Loktanella sp. M215: one gene and its partner. The protein of the gene in region 1 interacts with the protein of each later gene in a pairwise test. Links are inferred from orthologs where the notes say so. Each region holds a gene or a part of one and is shown on either strand. Other genes may lie near its edges.

Evidence for each region.
Region 2: the proteins of pepT (region 1) and tpiA interact in binary tests that used the Escherichia coli proteins (3 or more experiments, as listed by UniProt). The link is inferred for Loktanella sp. M215 from one-to-one orthologs.

What each region holds. Positions count from the first base shown.
Region 1 is NZ_WMEA01000001.1:3,598,341-3,609,562, forward strand. The notes cover bases 4,171-7,041. They hold pepT (peptidase T), read right to left. Parts: upstream 6,299-7,041; coding sequence 5,042-6,298; downstream 4,171-5,041. Other genes in these bases: GLR48_RS17730 (maleate cis-trans isomerase family protein), read left to right, coding at 4,171-4,767. In the rest of the region: GLR48_RS17695 (SDR family oxidoreductase), read left to right, coding at 1-417; GLR48_RS17700 (NADP-dependent oxidoreductase), read right to left, coding at 491-1,003; GLR48_RS17705 (alcohol dehydrogenase catalytic domain-containing protein), read right to left, coding at 1,028-1,264; GLR48_RS17710 (hypothetical protein), read right to left, coding at 1,273-1,419; GLR48_RS17720 (pyridoxal-phosphate dependent enzyme), read left to right, coding at 1,822-2,865; GLR48_RS17725 (M24 family metallopeptidase), read left to right, coding at 2,858-4,021; more of GLR48_RS17730, read left to right, coding at 4,018-4,170; GLR48_RS17740 (IS1182 family transposase), read right to left, coding at 7,442-8,827; GLR48_RS17745 (alpha/beta fold hydrolase), read left to right, coding at 9,255-9,539; GLR48_RS17750 (vitamin B12-dependent ribonucleotide reductase), read right to left, coding at 9,619-11,222. UniProt on the Escherichia coli protein: Cleaves the N-terminal amino acid of tripeptides.
Region 2 is NZ_WMEA01000001.1:3,301,531-3,312,740, reverse strand. The notes cover bases 2,883-5,741. They hold tpiA (triose-phosphate isomerase), read right to left. Parts: upstream 4,755-5,741; coding sequence 4,011-4,754; downstream 2,883-4,010. Other genes in these bases: GLR48_RS16335 (isopenicillin N synthase family dioxygenase), read left to right, coding at 4,825-5,741; GLR48_RS16345 (efflux RND transporter permease subunit), read left to right, coding at 2,883-3,975. Outside these bases: GLR48_RS16350 (efflux RND transporter periplasmic adaptor subunit), read left to right, coding at 1-913; more of GLR48_RS16345, read left to right, coding at 910-2,882; more of GLR48_RS16335, read left to right, coding at 5,742-5,763; GLR48_RS16330 (HesB/IscA family protein), read right to left, coding at 5,823-6,185; GLR48_RS16325 (mechanosensitive ion channel family protein), read right to left, coding at 6,247-7,923; GLR48_RS16320 (SUF system Fe-S cluster assembly protein), read right to left, coding at 7,944-8,306; GLR48_RS16315 (hypothetical protein), read right to left, coding at 8,441-8,791; rbsD (D-ribose pyranase), read right to left, coding at 9,052-9,423; GLR48_RS16305 (alpha/beta fold hydrolase), read right to left, coding at 9,420-10,172; GLR48_RS16300 (hypothetical protein), read left to right, coding at 10,254-10,625; GLR48_RS16295 (Y-family DNA polymerase), read left to right, coding at 10,641-11,210. UniProt on the Escherichia coli protein: Involved in the gluconeogenesis. Catalyzes stereospecifically the conversion of dihydroxyacetone phosphate (DHAP) to D-glyceraldehyde-3-phosphate (G3P).

The DNA of each region.
Region 1 (11,222 bases):
GGTACTGACGTCGTGATCTTTGCCGCCGGCTCCGGTGGATCGACCGGGCCAGAGATGACCGACAAGGTGGATCGCAACGGCGCAATGCGGCTGATCGATCTGGCGAAAGAGGCCGGCGTCGACCGCTTCGTGATGCTCAGCTCCATCGGTGCGGATCAATCCGACCCCTCGGGCGATCTGGCGCATTATCTGAAGGCCAAGCATGACGCTGACGCACACCTCAAGGCGTCCGGTCTGAATTATGCCATCCTCCGCCCCGTATCGTTGACGGACGATGGTCGCAGTCAGGATGTCATCCTTGGCGATCAGGTCGATCCATCCGCGCAGGCCAGCCGCGCCGACGTGGCCGCCGTGCTGGCCGAGGCCGCCACGACCGGCACGCACGACGGGCACGCGCTGAACATGCAATCCGCTTGACCCAGAAGGGGGGCCGCGGACGACGTCCGGGCCCCCGACCCGGTGCAGCGCAAACTGCATGTGATCGCCTGCCCTACCCGGGGTCGCTGGCCGCCGCGATCTTGCCCACGGCGTGGCCGTCGTTGAGGGCGGCATAAGCTCCGGTCGTCTCGCTCATGGGAGAGACGCGATCGATGACCACGCGCACGATCCCGTCCTCCATCAGCTTTGCCAGATCGGCCAACAGCGCACCGTTCGGTTCCATGAAGAACCATTCGAACCGGGCGCCGTGCCGTGCGGCCAAATCGTCTGTGTCCTGACCCTTGATCGAGACAAGTGTCCCGCCCTTTTTGAGCACCTTGAACGACCGGTTCAGCGTGTCGCCGCCCAGCATGTCGAAGACGATGTCGTAGTCCGACAGCTCCTCCTCAAAAGCCTGGGTGTGGTCGTCGATCACGACATCCGCGCCAAGGTCGCGGACCAGATCTGCGTTGCGCGGGCTGCACGTCGTGGCGACGTGGGCACCGACGTGATTGGCGATCTGGATTACCAGCGTGCCGACTCCTCCCGATCCGGCGTGGATCAGGACCTTGTCGCCCGCCGTCAATCCGGCCTTCGAGATCAGGGCCTGTCACGCCATCAGGCCCGTCAGCGGACCGGAGGCGGCGTCCATGTGGCTGATGTTTGCGGGTTTGCGCGCCACCTCGTCCGCCTTCAGACGCGCGACCTGCGCGATGGCCCCGGCGTCCTGCTGATTGGCACGCGCAAAGACCGCGTCGCCCACGCTGAAACCGGTTACGATGCTGCCAACATGCGTGACCTGACCCGAGACATCATGGCCTATCACATGCGGGAACGAGAGAGGCATGCTGTCCTTCATCGCCCCGATTGCAGGATATCGTCGATGGGATCCACGCTGGCCGCGTGGACGGCGATCAGGGCGGGATCAGCCTTCAGCGCGGGCGGGTCGATGTCAGCGATTTCGATAGACGTGTCGTAGTGTCGGATAATGGCGGCTTTCATGGACGCGTCTTCTGGGCGATGGGGATCGGTGACCCAACGGGCGTGGCCCCCTTCGAATAGCTTAACTCATAGCTATGGCTGTAGAACGCGAAGACAACGCCAAAGGGATCTTCGACAAAACCATTCGGAACGGCTCCTCTTCGGGGGAAATACTCCCGCGCAGGCATCCCCTGCTTGCCACCGGCGGCGTCGATCCTGTCCAGCAGATCTGCGCGTTTGGGGTGCATGCGGAACGGTCAAGATGTGACGCGGACCGCCCTCGTCGAGCAAACCGCTCAAAATAGTAGTTTCTGCAAAATTCGAAATCTTTAAGAAACCCGTCGGTCACTTGCTGCATGCATTGCCGCCAAACCTCCCCTACCCTTCGCGATGATCATGATGTCTGATGAAGAGGGCCGCCCGATGCACGCACGATTTGACAACCCCCATCGCGGGACGGGCCTGCGCGATCTGCAGCCGACGCCCGGTGCCGACGCCGGTGCGGTGGCCGCGCTGCTGGTCCACTGCCCCCGTCATCAGCGCACGCCGCTGCATGACGCACCGACCCTTGCCGCACGGGCGGGGGTCGCGCGGGTGACGATCAAGGACGAACGCGGGCGCATGGGGCTTGGCAGTTTCAAGGCACTGGGGGCCGCCTATGCGATTGCGCGCGAGGCGGCGCAGGCCGGGGGTGATTGGCCGACGGCCCTGTCAGGGCGGACCTATGTCACCGCGAGCGCGGGTAATCACGGCCTGTCGGTTGCGGCGGGCGCGCGGCTGTTCGGGGCGACCGCAGTCATTTACCTGGCCGACACGGTGCCCGCAGGCTTCACCAGACGCCTGCGGGACATGGGCGCGCAGGTGGTACGGGCCGGCGCCGATTACGAGGCGAGCATGGTCGCTGCCGGTGACGCGGCGACAGCACAGGGCTGGACGCTGCTGTCGGACGGATCATGGCCCGGCTATGTCGACCTGCCGTTCCGGGTCATGGAAGGCTACCGTCAGATCGGAGCGGAGATCGCCGAGCAGATGCCCGACCGCCCCACCCATGTCCTGCTGCAGGCCGGGGTCGGCGGATTGGCCGCTGCCGTGGCCGCTGAACTGCGTCTGGCCTGGGGCGACGCGCCGCAGATGATCGTCGTCGAACCGGACGCGGCACCGGCCTTGATCGCAAGCATGCGGGCGGGGCATGTGGTGGAGACGACCGGCCCAGTGTCTGCGATGGGGCGGCTGGATTGCAAGGTGCCGTCCATGCTGGCACTGGCCGATCTGGCGCGCGACGCCGACAGCTTTGTCACGCTGACCGAGGTCGAGGGTCAGGCCGGGGCTGACGCGGTCGCAAATGCCGGCTGGCCATCGACGCCGTCGGGTGCGGCAGGCGTGGCCGCACTACTGGCCGGTCTGGCTGATACCGATGCTGACAGTCACGTGCTGTGTATCCTCAGCGAAGGGCCCGAGGATGCCTGACCGGTCCATGATCTTTCCGGCGGCGGAGTTCCGCCGCCGCACAGGCGCCTTGCAGGCGGAAATGGCGACAAGCAGTCTGGACGCGCTGCTTCTGACCACGCCGGCCGATGTCTTTTACACGACCGGCTTTCTCACACGGTTCTGGGAAAGCCCGGCGCGCCCGTGGTTCGTGATCGTCCCCGCCTCCGGTGATCCGGTTGCGGTGATCCCCACGATCGGCGCGGACCTGATGGGCCGCTGCTGGACCCGCGATATCCGCACATGGCAGGCCCCCGATCCGCTGGACGACGGCGTCAGCCTGCTGGCAGATACGCTGGAAGACCTCGTGCCGTCGCGCGGCCGGATCGGCGTGCCAATGGGGGTGGAGACGCATCTGCGCATGCCGCTGGCCGACTTTTTGCGACTACAGGACCGCGTCGCACCCCGCGTCTTCGTCGATGGCACCGCCGCCGTCTGCCGCGTGAGAGAGATCAAGTCGGAGCTTGAGATCGAGAAGATAGGTCAAACCTGTGCCCTGGCCGCCGCCTATGACCGGGTGCCGGAGTTCGCACAGATCGGCACGCCGCTGTCCCAGGTGTTCTGTGATTTCCAGATCGCATTGCTGACGGCGGGGGCCGATTGGGTCAGTTATGTCGCGGGCGGTGCAGGCCCGGGCGGATATGGCGACGTGATCTCGCCTGCCGACGACAGACCGCTGGCGCAGGGCGATGTGCTGATGCTGGACACGGGGGCGGTACGCGACGGGTATTTCTGCGACTTCGACCGCAACTATGCCATCGGCCCGCCAACGGACGCCGTGCGCCGCGCCCACGATGTCTTGCATGCGGCGACGGACGCCGCCCTGTCGGCGCTGCGTCCCGGTATGATGGCCTGCGATGCGCACCGGATCATCGCCGACGCGATCACCCGCGCCGGAGCCGTTACGGGACGCGGGCGGTTGGGGCATGGGCTGGGGTTGACCTTGACAGAGTGGCCGTCGCTGACGCCGCTGGACATGACCACGCTGCGCACCGGCATGGTGCTGACGCTGGAACCGGGAGTCGAGATCGCACCGGGCCGCATCATGGTGCATGAGGAAAATATCGTGCTGCGCGACGACGGCCCCGAACTTCTGTCGCGCCGCGCGCCCGCCGATCTGCCGGTGATCGGGGCATGAGGCGCATCCCCTATGACCTGACCGGCCCCATCGGTACGACCGCCACGTTGGGCCTGATCGTCTTGCAGGCAGACGAGACGCTGGAACAGGACATGCGCCGCCTGTTCACCGACCCCGCCACGGCGATCCACATCAGTCGCATCCCGTCGGGCGATACGCTGACGACGGACACGATTGCCGCGATGAAGGCGGACCTGCCGGCAGCGGCCCGTCTGCTGCCCCGCGCAGCAGCCTTCGATGCGGTGGGATACGGCTGCACCTCCGGCACCACCTTGATCGGGGCGGACTCTGTCGCAGCGCTGGTGCGACAGGGCGTGGCCGCCCCCGTGGTCACCGACCCGCTGACGGCAGCGCTGGCCGCCCTGCGGGCGTTTGGCCTGACGCGCATCGGCCTTGTGACGCCCTATGTGGCGTCGGTGGCCGCACCCGTGCGCGATGCCTTTGGGGCGAAGGGGGTCACAGTGACCGACGCAGTATCCTTTGGAGAACAGGTCGAGGCACGTGTCGCCCGGATCGACCCGGCGTCGATCATGAAGGCGGCAAGAGCCGTGGCACCCGGGGCCGAGGCGATCTTTCTATCCTGCACCAACCTGCGCACCCTCGACATCATCGCCCCGCTGGAAGCGGAACTGGGCCTCCTCGTCCTGAGCAGCAATCAGGTCCTGGCTTGGCACTTGGCGCGGGCCACCGGCGCCCCGCTGGCCGCGAACGCACCCGGTTGCCTGTGCCGCTTGCCGCTGGCGTGACTTGCGATGCGGGCCCTCTGGCTTGCACCGCTCAGATCGTGTCGCAAGAGGTCCTGAAGCGTGATGCACCACGACGTAACTTTCCCTGACACATGCTGGCGATAAGGCTTGAGAGCCCAAGTCTGGACGGCCACGCCAGGTTTGTCCCGATACCGGACTCCGGTGCGAGTTGCCGCAAATCTCTGCAATTCAGCCTAAGTGGCGACCGTCACCTCCAAGACAGGTCTGATGACGCCAAAATTGATTTGGCCACTTATGCAAATGACGCTGGCGATCACTGCGGCAGGTCAAGGCTTGCCACACTGGCGGCAAGGTTCAACGCGACCCGCGTCGCCTTTGCCATGTCCTGCACCGACACCCATTCCAGCGGTCCATGCACGTTTTGCATGCCGCAGAAAATGTTGGGACACGGCGTGCCGAACTCGGTCAGGCGTGACCCGTCGGTACCGCCTCGGATTGCGCCGCTCACCGGCTCCATCCCTGTCTGACGCACAGCGGCAATCGCCAGTTCCACAGGTGTCATATCCTTTTCCAGCCAATAGCGCATGTTGCGGTATTGGTGGGTGATGTCGCAGGTGATTTCCGCACGCGGCTCTGTGGCCGCGACGGTGTCGCAGACCTGACGCAGCAACGCGCCCTTGGCCTCCAGCCCTTCCATTTCGAAGTCCCGCAGGATGAAATGCATCTCGACCTCTGCGGCACTGCCGGTCATCGACACGGCGTGGATGAACCCCTCCCGGCCTTCGGTCGTCTCAGGCGTCATGGTGACGTGGGGTAGCGTCGTCAGCACCTTGGCAGCCAGATGAAGCGCGTTGACCAGCTGGTCCTTGGCCCATCCGGGATGGATCGATACGCCTGTGATCCGCACCACGCCAGCGTCGGCGGAAAAGCTTTCGTACTGCACCTCACCCGGCGTGGACCCGTCGAACGTATAGGCAAAGTCCGCTGCCAAATCGGCCGGCAGGTGCGGCGTCACACCGCGTCCGATTTCCTCGTCGGGGACAAAGGCCAACCGGATGGTTCCGTGCGCGATATCGGGGTTGTCCAGCAGGTGCCGTGCGGCGGTCATGACCACGGCGACACCGGCCTTGTCGTCGGCTCCCAGCAAGGTGGTGCCGCTCGCGGTGATGATGTCCTCGCCGACCTTTTCCGCAAGGAATGGATATTCCTCTGGCGAGAGGCGCAGATCGGGCGCATCGGCAAAGCTGATGTCGCCGCCGTTGTAGCCGCGATGCACCACGGGCTTCACACCGCTGGCGTTGAACTGGGGGGCCGTGTCGACATGCGCGAGCCAGCCCATCACCGGAGCGTTGACCCCTTTCGTCGCAGGGAGTGTGGCCAGCACGACGCTGTCCTGGCTCAGGGTCACATCCTGCGCACCCATGGCCGTCAGCTCTTTCATCAGCAGACGCGACATATTCAACTGGATCTGCGTGCTGGGCACCGTCGGACTGTGTCCGTCGCTCTGGCTGTCGATCACGGCATAGCGAACAAGCCGGTCTTCCAGCTCGGTATCGAATTCAGTGCGCATTCATTTATTCCGATTCTGATGGATTTAAGCGGCATCTGGAATTGACGCGGTCAAAGTGTCAAGGACCCGCCCCTGCGGGCCAGCGACTGAGCCCGCATTGCACGCGCTGCGCTCAAGGTTGTTGCACTCGTGGGCTGCATCAGCCGCACAACCGTCGAAAGGAGTCTGTCAGCCATGGCGCAGCGCACGGCCGGACAGAGCCCATTTTTTGCCAGATCTTTGCTGTGCAGCGCATGACTGTTACCGCTACATCGCCAGACACGTTCAACAACCGCACAGGTTTGGAACGGGGCTTTTGGTAGCGTCATCTGAGGTGGTTTGCGCATGTGCCATAAACGAGGGTTTTTGGAGTGGCGCTCAGATCCAATGTGTGGACAAGGCGACGCTTCGGAAGAGTCATATATTCCCAACAGAAGATACGCACTCACCCGACGGTATCGCACTTTCCAGCATTCGATTGCTATTCGACATAGGCTGGCCTTTCCGCAGTTCCAAGCCGGGTCCCGTTACGACTACTTTATAAGTGCACCCAACAACCAATTTGTCGTGAAGGTCCTCGCGAGATGTACCCCAGAGGTTAAGCCATGTTGTCTCTGGCAGTTTAAAGCTGCCATGGCCCGACATGATGAGGCCGCAGTATCCAATTGATTGTTTGGGTACTGTCGATCTGTACTTGGGCCATATTTTAAGGGACCGCCGGCTCCTGCATTCTCGCGCTGCATCGACACGCGTGATGGTTACAATTTCGGTTTGGCGAATGAACAACGAGGGAAGGATCATTACACTCACCATGAGAATGCTGAAACCAACCATGAAAATCACCAGTCGATTAGAGGCCTTGAGTGCTTGCTCATCCGTATTATACGGCGTCTTCATAAAGATCTCCCCAAAAGAAGGGCGAGCCACCAGGTCATTCGGACATCTCCCGCACAAAGATACTTGCCAATCGAGGTCAAATTTTGTCGTCATTTGGCTTTAGGGGATGCTCATGGTCATGCCCAAAACCACAGTTTTTGGAACGCTTCCGAAAGCGACCGTTGGCGCAACCGCAGCGAAGGTCCGCTTTCCGCCGATTCTGTTGAAAAACAACGGTTCGCTCGTGCAGAAAGTCAGGTGCCGATGAGGGTGCAAGCGCCTTTCTTATCAGGCCGGGCGCACATGCTGCGGTGCAGGAAGGATCTTGGCTAATTTCCGGAGATTCTGAGCGGTGGCGGCGAGCAAGAATTCGTCATTTGCGCCGTTCGGACCGCGTAATCGGAGCCGCCCCAGCCCCAGAATGCGTTTGAGGTGGGCGAAGAGCATCTCGACCTTCTTTCGGAGCCGCATTGAGACGGCGTATTGCTCCGTCTTGGCGATGTCGCGGGCAACCTGACGGGCATCTTCATGCTCTTCGCGGGTGATCTTGCGGGCGTCGGCATTCGGGCAGCATTTCGGCTTCGAAGGGCAGGATTGGCAGGTCAGCTTCAGGGCCTGATACTTGGCGACGCCCTTGCCGGTTGGGCCACGTTTCGGGTCGGAGTAATTGCGACGGAATTGTTTGAGGGTTTCGCCTTCCGGGCAGATGTATTGGTTGTTCTCGGCGTCCCAATCAAAGTCGGCGCGAGACCGAGTGCCGTCTGTGCGGCTCGCCTTGTCAATCACTGGAATATGCGGTGCGATCTTGCGGTCCACCAGCCAGCCGAGCATCGGTCCGGAGCCATAGGCCGTGTCCGCAATGATGCGCTCGGGATGCAGGTTGAACGTGTCTCTCACACGATCCAGCATGGTGCGAACAGACCCGACCTCAGCCTGCCGGATCGACCGGGTCGCTTCCACGTCAACGATCACGGCGTGGTCCGTATCGATCAGGTAGTTCGTCGAATAAGCAAAGAACGCAGGGCCCTTGCGAGCTGCAGTCCACTGACTGGACGGGTCTGAATGAGACGTGAACTTGGGCTCAACTGTTGTGGCTGCGCCAAAGGCGGCGTCATCCAGAACTTGGAGATACTCTCTGACGGCCCGCGGCGCATCGGCTGGATTTATGGCTTCAGGATGCCAGTCTTCCTTCGCCGTCGCGTTCTGCTTGTTGGCGTCAGCCTCGATCAGGCTTGCGTCTGCGGCGAAGCGCTGGCCGCTGACCAGACCTTCAGCGATGCACCGCGCCACGACCGTCTCGAACACGTGGCGCAACAGGTCGCTGTCCCGGAACCGGCCATGGCGGTTCTTCGAAAAGCTGGAGTGGTCTGGCACACGATCAGCCAGATCAAGGCGGCAGAACCATCGATAGGCGAGGTTCAGATGCACCTCTTCGCAGAGCCGCCGCTCTGACCGGATGCCCAGGCAATACCCAACCAGCAGCATGCGGATCAGCAACTCGGGGTCGATGGAGGGGCGGCCGGTATTGCTGTAGAACGGAGCCAGATACTGACGGATGCCGGACAGATCCACGAAGCGATCAATGGATCGCAGCAGGTGATCTTGCGGGACATGACCTTCTATCGAGAACTCGTAAAACAATGCGCCTTGCGCCTCTTGCCTTGGTCCCAGCATCGCAGATCCTCCGCCTCACTACCGAAAGTGAATCAGCGACCAGGCCCCAAATCAACAAGAGTTTTTCAACGGAATACGCCCTGACCGGCGGCGCGGTAACATAATACTGATGGCCGCATGAAAGGGTGTTCATTTTTTCACAGGCTGCATCGTTGATGTCGCAGAAGGATGCGCATGACAGGCCCGTTGGCACGCGGCCACGCCGGGGGTTGATCAGTCTCCCTCTTAAATTTGCAGCAATTGCTCTTCGAAATCATGCAAATCAAGTCCGAAAGAAAGCGCTGCGATCTCTGCAACTGACGAACCCTCCATCACGGCCAACGGTGTCCGGCCCCGCTACCGGAGGATCGGCCAGGGAGGCGTTCCGCTCGTTCTCCGGCACAGCCCCAACGGCACCAACGCAGACTGGTCCGACACGCTGACCGCAATGTCTCCCGACCGCCGTGTCATCGCCATCGACCTGTTGGGAAGGGGCAAGACCGATAAGCCGGACACCTGCACCTACATAGCCGATGTGATGCGCGACCCTGTCCGCGCCAGCCTGAACGTGCTTTCCGTCCAGACCTTCGATCTCGATGGAAGGAGCGTGGCCAGCCGCATCGCCCCCGACGTCGTGATCCGGACAACATCCGAAGATCGACGTATCGGAAGTGGTTGCATTTTATCCGAGACGCGTGACGCGCCTCGGATATCGCATTTTCGACCACCGTAGCTCCTAACGGACCAAATTTGGCCGACTTTGCCCGTCCAGATGAAGAACGATGCCAGCCGCACCAGTAGTTTGCGCCGCTTTAGCTGCAGCCGCTGGTCCCGCCGCAGGTGTTGCACTTCATGCAGGTGCCGTTGCGGACCAGCGTGTAGTTCTGGCATTCGCCGCACGGGTCGCCTTCATAGCCCTGCATCTTGGCCCGGTCGCGGGCGGTCAGGCTGCCCGATGCAGCCATCGTGCCCGAGGACAGGGACGTCGCCTGACCGGTCTGGCCCACGGCGACCTGCGGGACGATCGCCTTGAGCGCCTCCATCGTGTCGGCCATCGCGCCCATGCCGCCCTGCAGCACGATCAGGTCCTGCGGCATCCGCTTGCGCAAATATCCTGTGGAGCTGATCTGCTTGAGCACCTCGAGCGAGCGGGACGCCGCCGCCTCTGACGGGGTTGCGACGTTCGTCACCCCCTCCTCGACCCCGCGGCCAATGTCATCGAAGGCATGGCCTTCGGGTTTGACATGGGCCAGATCGGTCCGGTCCAGATACGACACGGCCAGTTCCCGGAAGATGTAGTCGAGGATCGAGGTCGCGTTCTTGATGCTGTCGTTGCCCTGCACGCCGCCCGCCGGTTCGAATTTGGTAAAGGTGAAGGCGTCGACGAACTCCTCCAGCGGGACGCCGTATTGCAGGCCGACAGAGACCGCGATGGCGAAGTTGTTCATCATGGCGCGGAAACCCGCACCTTCCTTGTGCATGTCGATGAAGATCTCGCCCAGTTTGCCGTCCTGATATTCGCCGGTCCGAAGATAGACCTTGTGGCCGCCGACGATGGCCTTCTGGGTGTAGCCCTTGCGCCGTTCCGGCAGCTTGTCGCGCTGGGACTTGGCGATCTCCTTGATGATGATGCGCTCCACGATCTTTTCGGCCAGCACGGCGGCCTTTTCGTGGTTCGATCCAGTGGACAGGATCTCTGCCGCGTCGTCGTCATCCTCGACCAGTGCGGAGGCCAGCGGCTGCGACAGCTTGGACCCGTCGCGGTACAGCGCGTTAGCCTTGATCCCCAGCGACCACGACAGGGCATAGGCCTGCTGGCAATCCTCGATCGTGGCGTCGTTGGGCATGTTGATCGTCTTGGAAATCGCGCCCGAGATGAAGGACTGCGCCGCCGCCATCATCGTGATGTGGCTGTTCACGGACAGATAGCGCTTGCCGATCTTGCCGCAGGGGTTGGCGCAGTCGAAGACCCTGTAGTGGTCGGGCGACAGGTGCGGCGCGCCTTCCAGCGTCATCGTCCCGCAGACATGGGCGTTGGCGGCGTCGATGTCAGCCTTGCTGTAACCGAGGTGGCGCAGCAGGTCGAAGGTCGGATCGGCCAGCTTCTCGGCCGGGATACCCAGCGCCTTGCGGCAGAAATCCTCGCCCAGCGTCCACTGGTTGAAGACGAAGCGGATATCGAAGGCGGCCTTCAGCGAGGCTTCGATCTTGGCGATCTCGGTCTGGCCAAAGCCGTGACCGATCAGCGAGGTGTGGTTGATCGCGGGCGCCTGCCCCATGCTGCCGTGACCGACGGCATAGGCGATGATTTCCTCGATCTGGGCAGAGCCGTAGCCCAGTTTTTCCAGGGCCGCCGGCACCGACTGGTTGATGATCTTGAAATAGCCGCCGCCGGCGAGCTTCTTGAACTTTACCA
Region 2 (11,210 bases), 300 kb from region 1 along the record:
GCAGTTGCAGCAGGCCGACGCCAACCGTGCCGCAGCCGAGGCCGCGATTGCGCAGGCCGAAGGGCAGGTGGCCTCTGCCACCGCCAATGCGACGCAGACGACAAGTGCGCTGGACCGGTCGCGGCAGTTGCGCAGCGACGGGGCTGTCTCTCAATCCGCCCTCGATCAGGCGCAGGCGGCGTCCGACGGCGCCAATGCCACCGTGCAGTCGGCGCAGGCTGCCGTTGCCGCAGCGAAGGCCCAGCTGGCGCAGGCCGAAGCCGCGCGCGACATCGCAGCCCTTAACCTGTCATGGGCGACGGTCAAGGCGCCCGTGGACGGCATCATCGCCGACCGCACCGCGCGGCTGGGCGATCTGTCCAACGCCGGCATGGCGATGTTCGACATGATCCGCGACGGCCAGATCGAGGCGGAACTGGAGATCGTCGAGACTGATCTGGTCAAGGTCAGCGTCGGCGACCCGGTCAGCATCCGTGTGGCGGGCCTCCCGCCGCGCGACGGCACCGTGCGCCGGATCAGTCCGCAGGTCGATCCGGTCAGCCGCCTTGGCACCGTGCGCGTCAGCATCGTCGATCAGGCGGGGCTGCGCGTCGGCATCTTCGCCAGCGCCGATATCCGCACGGCGCAGCGGACCGCACTGACGCTGCCGGTCTCTGCCGTGACGACCAGCGGTGGCGTCAGCACGGTGCAGAAGGTCGTCGACGGCACGGTCCAGCAGGTGGAAGTGCAACTTGGTGTCGTCTCGGCGGGGCTGCGCGAGATCACCGCGGGCCTGTCGGCAGGCGACACGGTCCTGCTGCGTGCGGGCGCCTTCTTTCGCACAGGCGACAAGGTGACGCCGGTGCCGCCCGCCGACCGTGCGGCGCCGGCCCCTGCGCCAAACGATCAGGCCGCCGTGGAGGCCACGGAATGAACATGTCCACTTGGGCGATCCGGCATCCGGTCCCGCCCATCGCCGCCTTCCTCGTGCTGGTCCTCGTGGGCCTTTTTGCGTTCCGCGGCCTGCCGGTCACGCAGTTTCCCAACATCGACGTGCCGATCATCACCGTGGCCGTGGGCCAGCCGGGGGCCGCGCCGTCGGAACTGATCACGCAGGTGACCAAGCCGATTGAGGATAGCATCTCCTCGATCACTGGGGTCAAGCACATCACCTCTGTCGCCACCGACAGCAGCAGCCAGACGACGGTCGAATTCGAACTGTCCACCGACAGCGACCGCGCCCTGAACGACGTCAAGGACGCGGTCACCCGCGCCCGGTCATCACTGCCGGACAGCATTACCGAACCATTGGTGCAGCGTCTGGACATCACCGGTCAGGCGATCATGACCTATGCCGTGTCCGACCCCACCCGCAGCATCGAAGATCTGTCCTATTTCGTGGACGAGGTTCTGAACCGCGAACTGCAGGGCATCGCGGGTCTGGGCAAGATCGAACGCCTCGGTGGCGCGGACCGCGAGATCAAGGTTGAACTCGACCCGCAGCGCCTGCTGGCCTTCGGAATCTCGGCTGCGTCCATCAGCCGGCAACTCTCGGCCACCAACATCAATCAGGGCGCCGGGCGCGGCGATCTGGCGGGGCAGGAGTTCTCGATCCGGACCCTCGGCGGTGCGGCCACCATCGCGCAACTGGCCGCCACGCCCCTGTCGATGCCCGACGGTCGCACGATCCGGCTGTCAGACGTGGGCGACATCATCGACGGCCCGTCAGAGGCGCGCGATTTCGCCACCCTCGACGCGCAGCCCGTCGTGGCCTTCGGCGTGTTCCGTGCCACGGGGGCGTCGGACCTGTCCGTGGCCGAACGCGTCCGCGACCGTCTGGTCGAGGTTCGCGCCGCTTATCCGGACGTGGACATCACCCTGATCGACGACGCTACAGATTATACCGAGGGCAACTACCATTCCGCGATGGAGACGCTTTACGAAGGGGCGGCCCTTGCGATCATCGTCGTGTTCCTGTTCCTCAAGAACTGGCGCGCCACGCTGATCACCGCCGTCGCCCTGCCGCTGTCGATCATCCCGACGTTCTTCGTCATGCAGATGCTGGGCTTCTCGCTCAACACCGTGTCGCTGCTGGGGATCACGCTGGTCACGGGTATCCTCGTCGACGACGCTATCGTGGAAATCGAGAACATCGTCAGACACATCAACATGGGCAAACCGGCCTATGAAGCGACCGAGGAAGCCGCGTCCGAGATCGGCATGACCGTCGTCGCGATCAGTTTCACCATCGTCGCGGTCTTTGCGCCCGTCAGCTTCATGTCCGGCATCGCGGGGCAGTATTTCAAGCAGTTCGGCCTGACCGTTGCGGTCGCGGTCCTGTTCTCGTTGCTGGTCGCGCGGCTGATCACGCCGATGATGGCGGCCTACCTGCTCAAGGACAAGGTCAGCCATGAAGAGCGTGACGGCTTCGTCATGCGCGGCTACATGCGCGTGCTGAAATGGACGCTGCACCACCGGCTGATCACGATGATCCTGGGCCTCGGGATCTTCGCAGGCTCGATCTATTCCGCGACCCTGCTGCCTTCGGAGTTCATTCCGGAGGCGGACGAGGGCCGTCTGCGGGTCAGCGTGGAACTGCCCCCCGGTGCCACGCTGGACGAAACCCGCGCACTGACCAACGTGATCGCCAGCCGCGCGCATGACATCCCCGAGGTGCAGAATGTCCTCGTGCAGGGCGGCAGCGGCGGCAACGTGGCCAAGGCGACCGTCACGGTGACGCTGGGCGCCAAGGACACCCGCGACCGCAGCCAGTTCGTGATCGAGGATGAACTGGTGGCCCGTCTGGCCGATTTGCCGGATGCACGCGTGAATATGCTGGCCGGAAATGGTGAGCGCGCGGTGAACGTCGCGGTCCTCGGCGACGATCTGGAGATCGTGACGCAGGCCGCCCAGCAGATGGCGCAGGAGATGTCGGGTGTTGCCTCGATCAAGAACGTGACCAATGCCGCCAGCCTCGAACGGCCGGAACTGCGGATCACCCCGCGGCCGCAGATCGCGGCGGAACTGGGCGTCACCGCCTCTGACCTCGCCTCGACCATCCGGGTGCTGACCATTGGTGACAACGACGCGAACCTTGCGAAATTCAGCACCGAAGACGGGCGGCAGATCCCCATCGTCGTGCGCATCGCAGAGGACAACCGCCGCAACCTCGACCTGCTGGCCAGCCAGCGGATTCCGACGCAGGCGGGCACGCCGGTGCCTTTGTCGGTTGTCGCAGACGTGACGCTGGCGAACGGGCCGTCGTCGATCGAGCGCTACGACCGCGAGACCCGGATCACCCTGCAGGCGGACCTCGCCGACGGGGCGGTGCTGGGTCAGGCCACGACGGCGATCTTTGCGCTGCCCGCCGCGGGGCCAGAGTTGCCCGAAGGGGCCCGCGTGCAGCCCACCGGCGACGCCAAGGTGCAGGGCGAAGTCTTCGCCGCCTTCGGGGCGGCGATGGGGGCGGGTATCCTGCTGGTCTATGTCGTGCTGGTGCTGCTCTTTGGCAGCTTCGTGACGCCCTTCACCATTCTCATGTCGCTCCCGCTGGCCATCGGCGGCGCGATCCTTGCGCTGTATCTGACCGGGTCCGCGATTGGCCTGTCGGTGATGATCGGCTTTTTGATGCTGATGGGGATCGTGACCAAGAACGCGATCATGCTGGTCGAATTCGCGATCGAGGCGATGCACCACGGTGCCCCACGGAACGACGCCATGATTGATGCAGGCCACAAGCGTGCGCGGCCCATCGTGATGACGACCATTGCCATGGCCGCGGGCATGTTGCCGTCGGCGTTGGCCTTGGGGGCGGGTGGAGAGTTCCGCGCGCCGATGGCCGTCGCGGTGATCGGCGGACTGCTGCTCTCGACCCTGCTGTCGCTGATCTTCATCCCCTCGCTTTTCTCGGTGATCGAAGGGGGGCGTTCACGCGTCACCGGTCTGCTGATGCGCGGGCTGAACGTGAACAAGCCGCAGGACACGCCTGCGGAATAGATCTCGCCCGCCGATGCACGGCGGGCGACTTTGCGTCAGGCGTTTTCCAGCGCCGTGATGATCGGGCCGAAGTCCGCGGCGGTCAGGCTGGCACCGCCCACCAGCGCCCCGTCCACATCCGCGACCGAGAAGATCTCTGCCGCGTTCGATCCCTTGACAGAGCCGCCGTAAAGGATCCGCACGCCCGCCGCCTCGCGCATCAGGTCGCGCAGGGTGCCGCGCAGGGTGCCGTGGACCTCTCCGATCTGGTCCAGCGTCGGCACGCGTCCGGTGCCGATGGCCCAGACGGGTTCATAGGCGATCACCGTGTTGGCCGCCGTGGCGCCCTGCGGCAGCGATCCCTTCAACTGATCCGTGACGACTTGCAGGGCTTCGCCTGCGTCGCGCTGCGCGAGGGTCTCTCCGATGCAGATCACCGCGATCAGGCCGGCCGCATGGGCCGCCGCGGCCTTGGCCGAGACGTCCTCATCGGTCTCGCCGTGGTCGGCACGGCGTTCCGAGTGGCCGACGATGACGTGACTGGCGCCCGCGTCCTTCAGCATCACAGCCGCGATGTCGCCCGTGTGCGCGCCGCTGTCGGATGCGTGGCAATCCTGCCCCCCGATCTGCAGCGCGTGCGTGCCACGCGCCCATGCCATCTGTGCGATCAGCGTGGCGGGCGGGCAGAGCAGCAGGTCCACGTCCGGGTCCGGGTGCGCGTCGGTCAGCGCCTTGACCTGCACCAGCGCATCGGTGGTTCCGTTCATCTTCCAGTTCCCGGCGGCAAGTTTGCGGCGCATGATCCATCCTTTGCGTTTGTCTGGCACTTTGGTAGCAACTGCGTGAACGGATCGAAAGGCCCAGCGCACCATGACCCAGACCCCACCCCCCGCCATCCCCCGGATCAGTGCCGCGGCGTTGCTGGACGCAGGCCATCCCGACCATGCCGCAGCGCAGGCGGCCGCCCGGCTGGGCGCATCCGAGATCGGTTTCCTGACCGTTCACGACACGCCCCTGTCCGCTGCACGCGTCCGCGACGTGATCGCGACCTACCGCGCCTTTTTTGCGCTGCCTGCGGCGGAAAAGGTCCGCTGGGACATGGCGCGCACGGGATCGAACCGGGGCTGGGGCGCGCCGGGGTCGGAGCAGGTGAACCCCGACGCGAATCCCGATTACAAGCAAGTCTTTGACTGCGGTCTGACCCTGCCGCCGGGCGATCCGCTGGCGCAACTGCCCGCCTATGCGCCGAACCTGTGGCCTGACACGCCGCCCGGTTTCGCGGATGTCCTGCGCGCCTATTATGCCGACGCCACGGCCTTTGCCCGCGACCTGCTGGTGGCCCTGCTGGATGCGGTGGGCGAGGAGGGCGCGTTCTTTGCCGACCGTTTCAGGCGGCCCATGGCCCTGCTGCGCGGCAACTTCTATCCCGCGCGGCCCATGGGGGCGGGCGAGCGGGATTTCGGCATTGCGGCCCATACGGATTACGGTTGCCTGACGCTGCTGGCCACCGACGGCACGCCGGGGCTGGAGGTGCGCCGCCGCGGCGGCAGCTGGACGCCGCTGTCCGCCCAGCCGGGCGAATTCGTCATCAATTTCGGCGAGATGCTGGAGATCTGGACCGCCGGCCGGATCAAGGCCACGCCGCACCGGGTCGTGGGCGGGTCAGAGGAGCGGATTTCCGTGCCGCTGTTCTTCAACCCCGATCACGATGCGAACGTCGCGCCGCCGGGTGCCGATCCGGTGCTGGCCATCGATCATTTGCAGCGGCGGTTCGATCAGACCTATGTTCACCTGCAGAAAGGCCGCTGACGCGGCCTGCCTCCGGCGGGGATATTTAAGAAATAGAGAGGGGGGTGTTGCGCGCCGGATCAGGTGGCGGAGAGGTTTTCGTCGAACTTGATCGATTCGCCGCAGCCGCAGGCGTCGACGACGTTGGGGTTGCGGAACTTGAAGCCGCTTTCCAGCAGGGTCGTCTCGTAGTCGATCTCGGTGCCGAAGAGGAACATCTGCGCCATGGGGGCGATCATGACGCGCGCGCCATCGGCTTCGACCACCTCGTCCAGAGGGTTGACGTCGGTGACGTAGTCCATGGTGTATTCCATACCCGCGCAGCCGCCCTTCTTGACGCCCACGCGCAATCCCTGATGCCCGTCGCGGGCCATCAGTTTCGCGATCTGGGCGGCGGCCTTGGGGGTGATGCTGACCGCCTGCTTGCCGGGGATGCCGAACATGGGATGTCCTTTCAGATTGACACTTCCAATGTAGGGGCAGGGCGGCGCGACCTCAAGGGGGTCAGCCGGGCGCGCCCGGTCCTGCGTCCGCCGCCGTGCCGCTGCCCATGTGGGGCAGGTATTCGGTGCCGTCCTCGTCTTCGAGGGTGGCGGCGAAGCGGATCAACTCCTCGCGCATGTCGCATTCGAAGTTCCAGCCCTCGGTCGGGTCCTTGACAGGGGCGTCGAAGCGGACGTGGATGCCGCTGTCGCCCTGATCGGTCACGACGCAGTCGATGTCGTCGGGGTCGCCGTCGACCCGGTCATCCTGCGCGCACCAGTCGTGGAAATGGTCGCGCAGGCGGCCCACGTCGATGCGCGGCGCAAAAATCAGAGTGGCGTGACGAATCATGCCGTAGGTCTTGGTGCTGCGGTTGATGAAGGCGTCGGACACGAACTTGGATACCGGCACGATCAGCCGCGTGTCGTCCCAGACCTTCAGTTGCACGAAGGTGAAGTGAATGCGCTCGACCGTGCAGAGGTTGCCGTCGTAGATCAACTGGTCGCCGACCTTGGCCGAGCGGTTGAGCGAGATCTGCATCGAGGCCATGATGTTGCCCAGCACCTCGCGCGCGGCAAAGCCGAGGACCAGCGCGATCCCGCCCGCACTGGCCAACACGGACAGACCCGCGCCGCTGAAGGTCTGGGTCGAGGTCAGCACCAGACCGGCCCCCACGATGATCGCCAGCACGATCGCCATGCGGCGCAGCGCCGCGATGGTCGTCGCGCGGGCGCGCTGGTCGCCGAATTCCGGCGAGGCCAGCTCCTCCACATCGCGCGTGCCGGTCATGCGCTGCAGCACGGCGTCGATCACGTTGATCGCGAGGATCATCGCCGCGACGACGAAGAGGATCACGATCAGCGGGGCGGTGATTGCATCGACGATGCCCGAGACGACGAGCACCTGTGCGGTGGTGACCGACAGCGTGAAGGCGAGGATCGCCAGCGTCAGGGGCATCCGCGTGGCCCGCAAGAGCTCGCTGACAAGGGCAGAGGGCTGGTGGCGGGCGATCAGGTTCGTGCCGCGCCAAGTCAGCAGCGTGACGAGCCCGGTCACCAGTGCGATGAGCGGCAGGCCAATGACCTCCCACCACTGCATGCCCCAGAAGGCGGGGTGGCGCAGGGGATCTGGCAGCATCTGCTCCAGCTGGCTGGGGCCGTAGAGGCTATAGAGGGCGGGGATGTTGTCCACCGTGTCGCGCGAAAAGACCCAGACGGGATCGTCCTCGCCAACCTGAACGCGGTTCAGGCGCACGGCAACGATGCGGTCGTTCTTTTCGAGGTAGCCGATCAGCACGCTTTTCTGCGGCTGGCCCACCATCGGGCCGTCGCCCGTGGTGACCATGGCGTCTGGCCGTTCCAGCAGGTCCTTCCAGTCGACCACGATCTTGCGGTCGATCACGGAGGCCAGCTGACGGGCCAGCAACGGACCCGCCTGCGCCTGTGCCTGAACGGGAATGTCGTTGAGGTCCAGCAGATGCGCCGCAGCGTCCAGATCGCCGGCGTCGGTCAGGTCGATGAAGCTTTCCATCGCAGCCTGCGGCGTGTCGCGGTCGACCTGAGGACCCGGGTTCGTCAGCCCCACGTTCAGCTGGTCGAGGGGGAATACATCGTCTTGCGCCGCCGCCTGAAACGGCAGCAGCAGCAGGACGAGCGTCAGGCGCAGGATGGCATGGTGTGTCAACATGACGCGGGACATAAGGCGTCCCGCGCGAAAGGCTACATGAAACCGAGTTCCAGGCGCGCTTCGTCGCTCATCATGTCCATGCCCCACTGCGGCTCGAACGTCATTTCGACGTCGACATGCTTGACGCCGGGCAGGGGTTCGATGGCGTCGGCGACCCAGCCCGGCATCTCTCCGGCCACGGGGCAGCCGGGGGCGGTCAGGGTCATGATCACCTTGACCGCGCTGTCGTCGTCGATGGCGATCGTGTAGATCAGCCCCAGATCGTAGATGTTGACCGGAATTTCGGGGTCATAGACCGTGCGACAGGCCTCGACGATCTTTTCGTGGAGGGGATGGTCCGTGCTGGAGGGCGCGATCAGTGGCGTGCCTTCCATCGGTGCGGTCTGGTCTGTCATGGTCATTCCCCGTCTAATCCTGACTGATCATATAGGATTTGTCGGACCGCCCGTAAAGGGCCGTGCCGCAGGGCCGTAAATCGACCCCTGCCCGCAACGAATGTTACGGGCAGGAGCCTTGGGCGTTTGCAGGTTCAGACGCGGCGGTAAGACACCGCGTAAACCAGCGTCGCGACGAAAGCATAGACGAAATTCACCCACAGCACGAAGGTCCATGGCGCGCCCGCGCCGAAGACGAACTTGGCCAGCAGGGACGGGATGACGGTCAGCGCCACGAGGGCTGTGACCCAGGCCGTGGCGTTCGCGTTGCGGGCAAAGATCGGGATCAGCAGCAGCGCCACGATGATCGCCACCGCGTTGCGACCCAATGACAGGATCAGCGGCATGACGGGGGCGCCCGCCATGATGTTGATGATGATCGAGTTGGCGATCGTGCCGAGGATGCCGGCGATGATGACGATCACGATATTACGCGGGGTGAACATGGAACAGGAAACCTTCGATAGGGGGCGCGACGTCCGTTGACCGGACCGCAGAATGGGTGCCATCAGCATGTCTTCGACGCAGGTGACGACCGGTCAACGCATGTCATGTGACAATCGTTCCGCCGACCGACGGACTTTCGGGTGGCCTGCGTTGAAGGGTCTCATACCGTGGAAAGGCATGCCATGCAGACGATCCCTTATCTTTTCATCGCCCTGTTGGGCGGCCTGAGCCTCGCCGCCTTCCTGACATCGCATTTAATCTAGAACACAACGCCTGCGTAAAGACCAATATTGGCGTAGGGCGTGACCTCTCCCGTGCGGACGACGGCGCGTGCGGTGCGGCATGTGTCCTTGAACGCCGCATGATCCACACTGCGGGGCGGCATCGGGGCGAGAGCCAGAAGCGCCGGCGCGGCCTCTGCCGCCATCACGCAGGATTCGACCTGCATTTCCGACAGGACCGCGGTCAGGACCTGCGCAAAACTCGGCACGCCATGGGTGACCGCAAGGTCGATGCAGGCCACGCCCGGCGGCACCGGCAGACCCGCGTCGCCGATCACCAGCAGATCGCCGTGGCCCAGCGTGGCGACAAGGCGCGACAACTCCGCGTTCAGGATACCCGTCTTTTTCATGCGGCCTCCAGAAAACGGCGCACAGCCGCTTCGACCGCGCGCGGCTGTTCGGCGTGCAGCCAGTGGCCAGCGTCCGCGATGGTTTCGACCGTGGCTGCGGGGAACCGGTCGCGGATCGCGGGCAGGGCGCTGTCGGGGACGTAGGCCGAGGTGGCCCCCCGCAGAAACAGCGTGGGGCCGTCGAACTGGCCCGGCGTGTCGGGCCAGCCGACGATCGCGGCCATGTCGCGCGACAGCACGTCAAGGTTCAGCACCCAGCGGGGGTGTGCCAGATCGAGGCTTTGCAGCAGGAATGCGGCGGTGCCTGCGTCGACATCCATCTGCGCCTGCGCGTCCTTGCGCGAGGCGACACGGGTCATGTCCACGCCGCGCATCGCCTCCAGCGGGCCGTCCTGCGTGTGGCTGTAGGCCGTTGGCGCAATATCGGCCACGATCAGGCGGCGCAGCAGCGCGGGCTGCGTCAGGGCCAGCACCATCGCGGCCTTGCCGCCCATGGAATGGCCCAGCACGTCGACGGGCGTGCCCAGATCCTCGATCAGCTCGGCCAGATCGGCGGCCATGTCGGGATAGGTGTGACTGTCCATCCAGGGGCTGGCGCCATGGTTGCGCTGATCGACGGCGATGACCTGCCGGGTGTCCGACAGCCGCTTGGCGATGACGCCCCAGTTGCGGGCAGAGCCGAAGAGGCCATGCACGATCATGAGGGGCGGCGCGTCGGTCGGTTCGCCGTGAACGATGGTGTGCAGCATGGGGCGGCCTCGTGTTCGGTATCGCAGGGGACCGCGTCATCGGGCTTGAGGATGGACCGGTGCGCGGTTACGACATCCCGTATGGCCGCTGATACCCTCACCCGCAAGACCGCCCGCATCCGCACTCTGTTGGAGCAGCGTCTGAAGCTGCGCGGCCCGACGCTGGAACAGCAGGCGGGCAAGGTCGGACGCAGCCTGCCGCGCGGTGTCCTGCGGGATCTGCGCGCGGTGGTGCGGGCGGACGTGGCCCAAGGCCATCCGCGGCTGGCCCGGATGGTGGACGCAAAATCCGTGGGGCTGGCCGCCGACCGGGTCGAGACCTATCTGCGCGGCGTCGACCCCACGCAGGAGCTGATCACGCGCCTGCTGCGCCGGCTGGCGGCCGTCGCCGCCGTGGGGATCTGCGGCTTCATCGCCGCCGTCTGGTGGTTCTGGTCGCAGGGCCAGATCTGACGGCGCGGGGTAACGATGACCATGACCCAGCATTCGCGCGGCCAGGCCCGCGGCATCGAACGGCTCTACCTTGATTTCGACAGTTTCTTTGCGTCTGCCGAACAGCATTTCAACCCTGATCTGCGCGACCGCCCCGTCGGCGTGGTGCCTCTGGATGCGCTGCACACCAGCTGCATCGCGGTCAGTCGTCAGGCCAAGGCGCTTGGCGTCAAATCCGGCACCTCGATCCTGAAAGCCCGCGCGATCATCCCCGACATGATCTTTGTCGTCGCACGCCATGACGTCTACGTGCGTCTGCACAACCGCATCCTCGACGTCATCGCGACCGTAGTCCCCGTCGCGCACGTCCGGTCCATCGACGAGGTTGTCTGCCATCTGCTGCCCGCCGAAGGCGACGCGGGCGATGCCCTCGCGCGGCGGATCAAGGCAGCGCTGGTGGAGGCCTTCAGCGATATGCTCACCTGCTCCATCGGGATGGCCCCGACAGAGCTTCTGGCCAAGATCGCCGCCGAGCGGCGCAAGCCGGACGGGTTCAGCCTGATCCGCGCGGAAGACCTGCCGCAGGCGCTGACGGGGATCGACCTT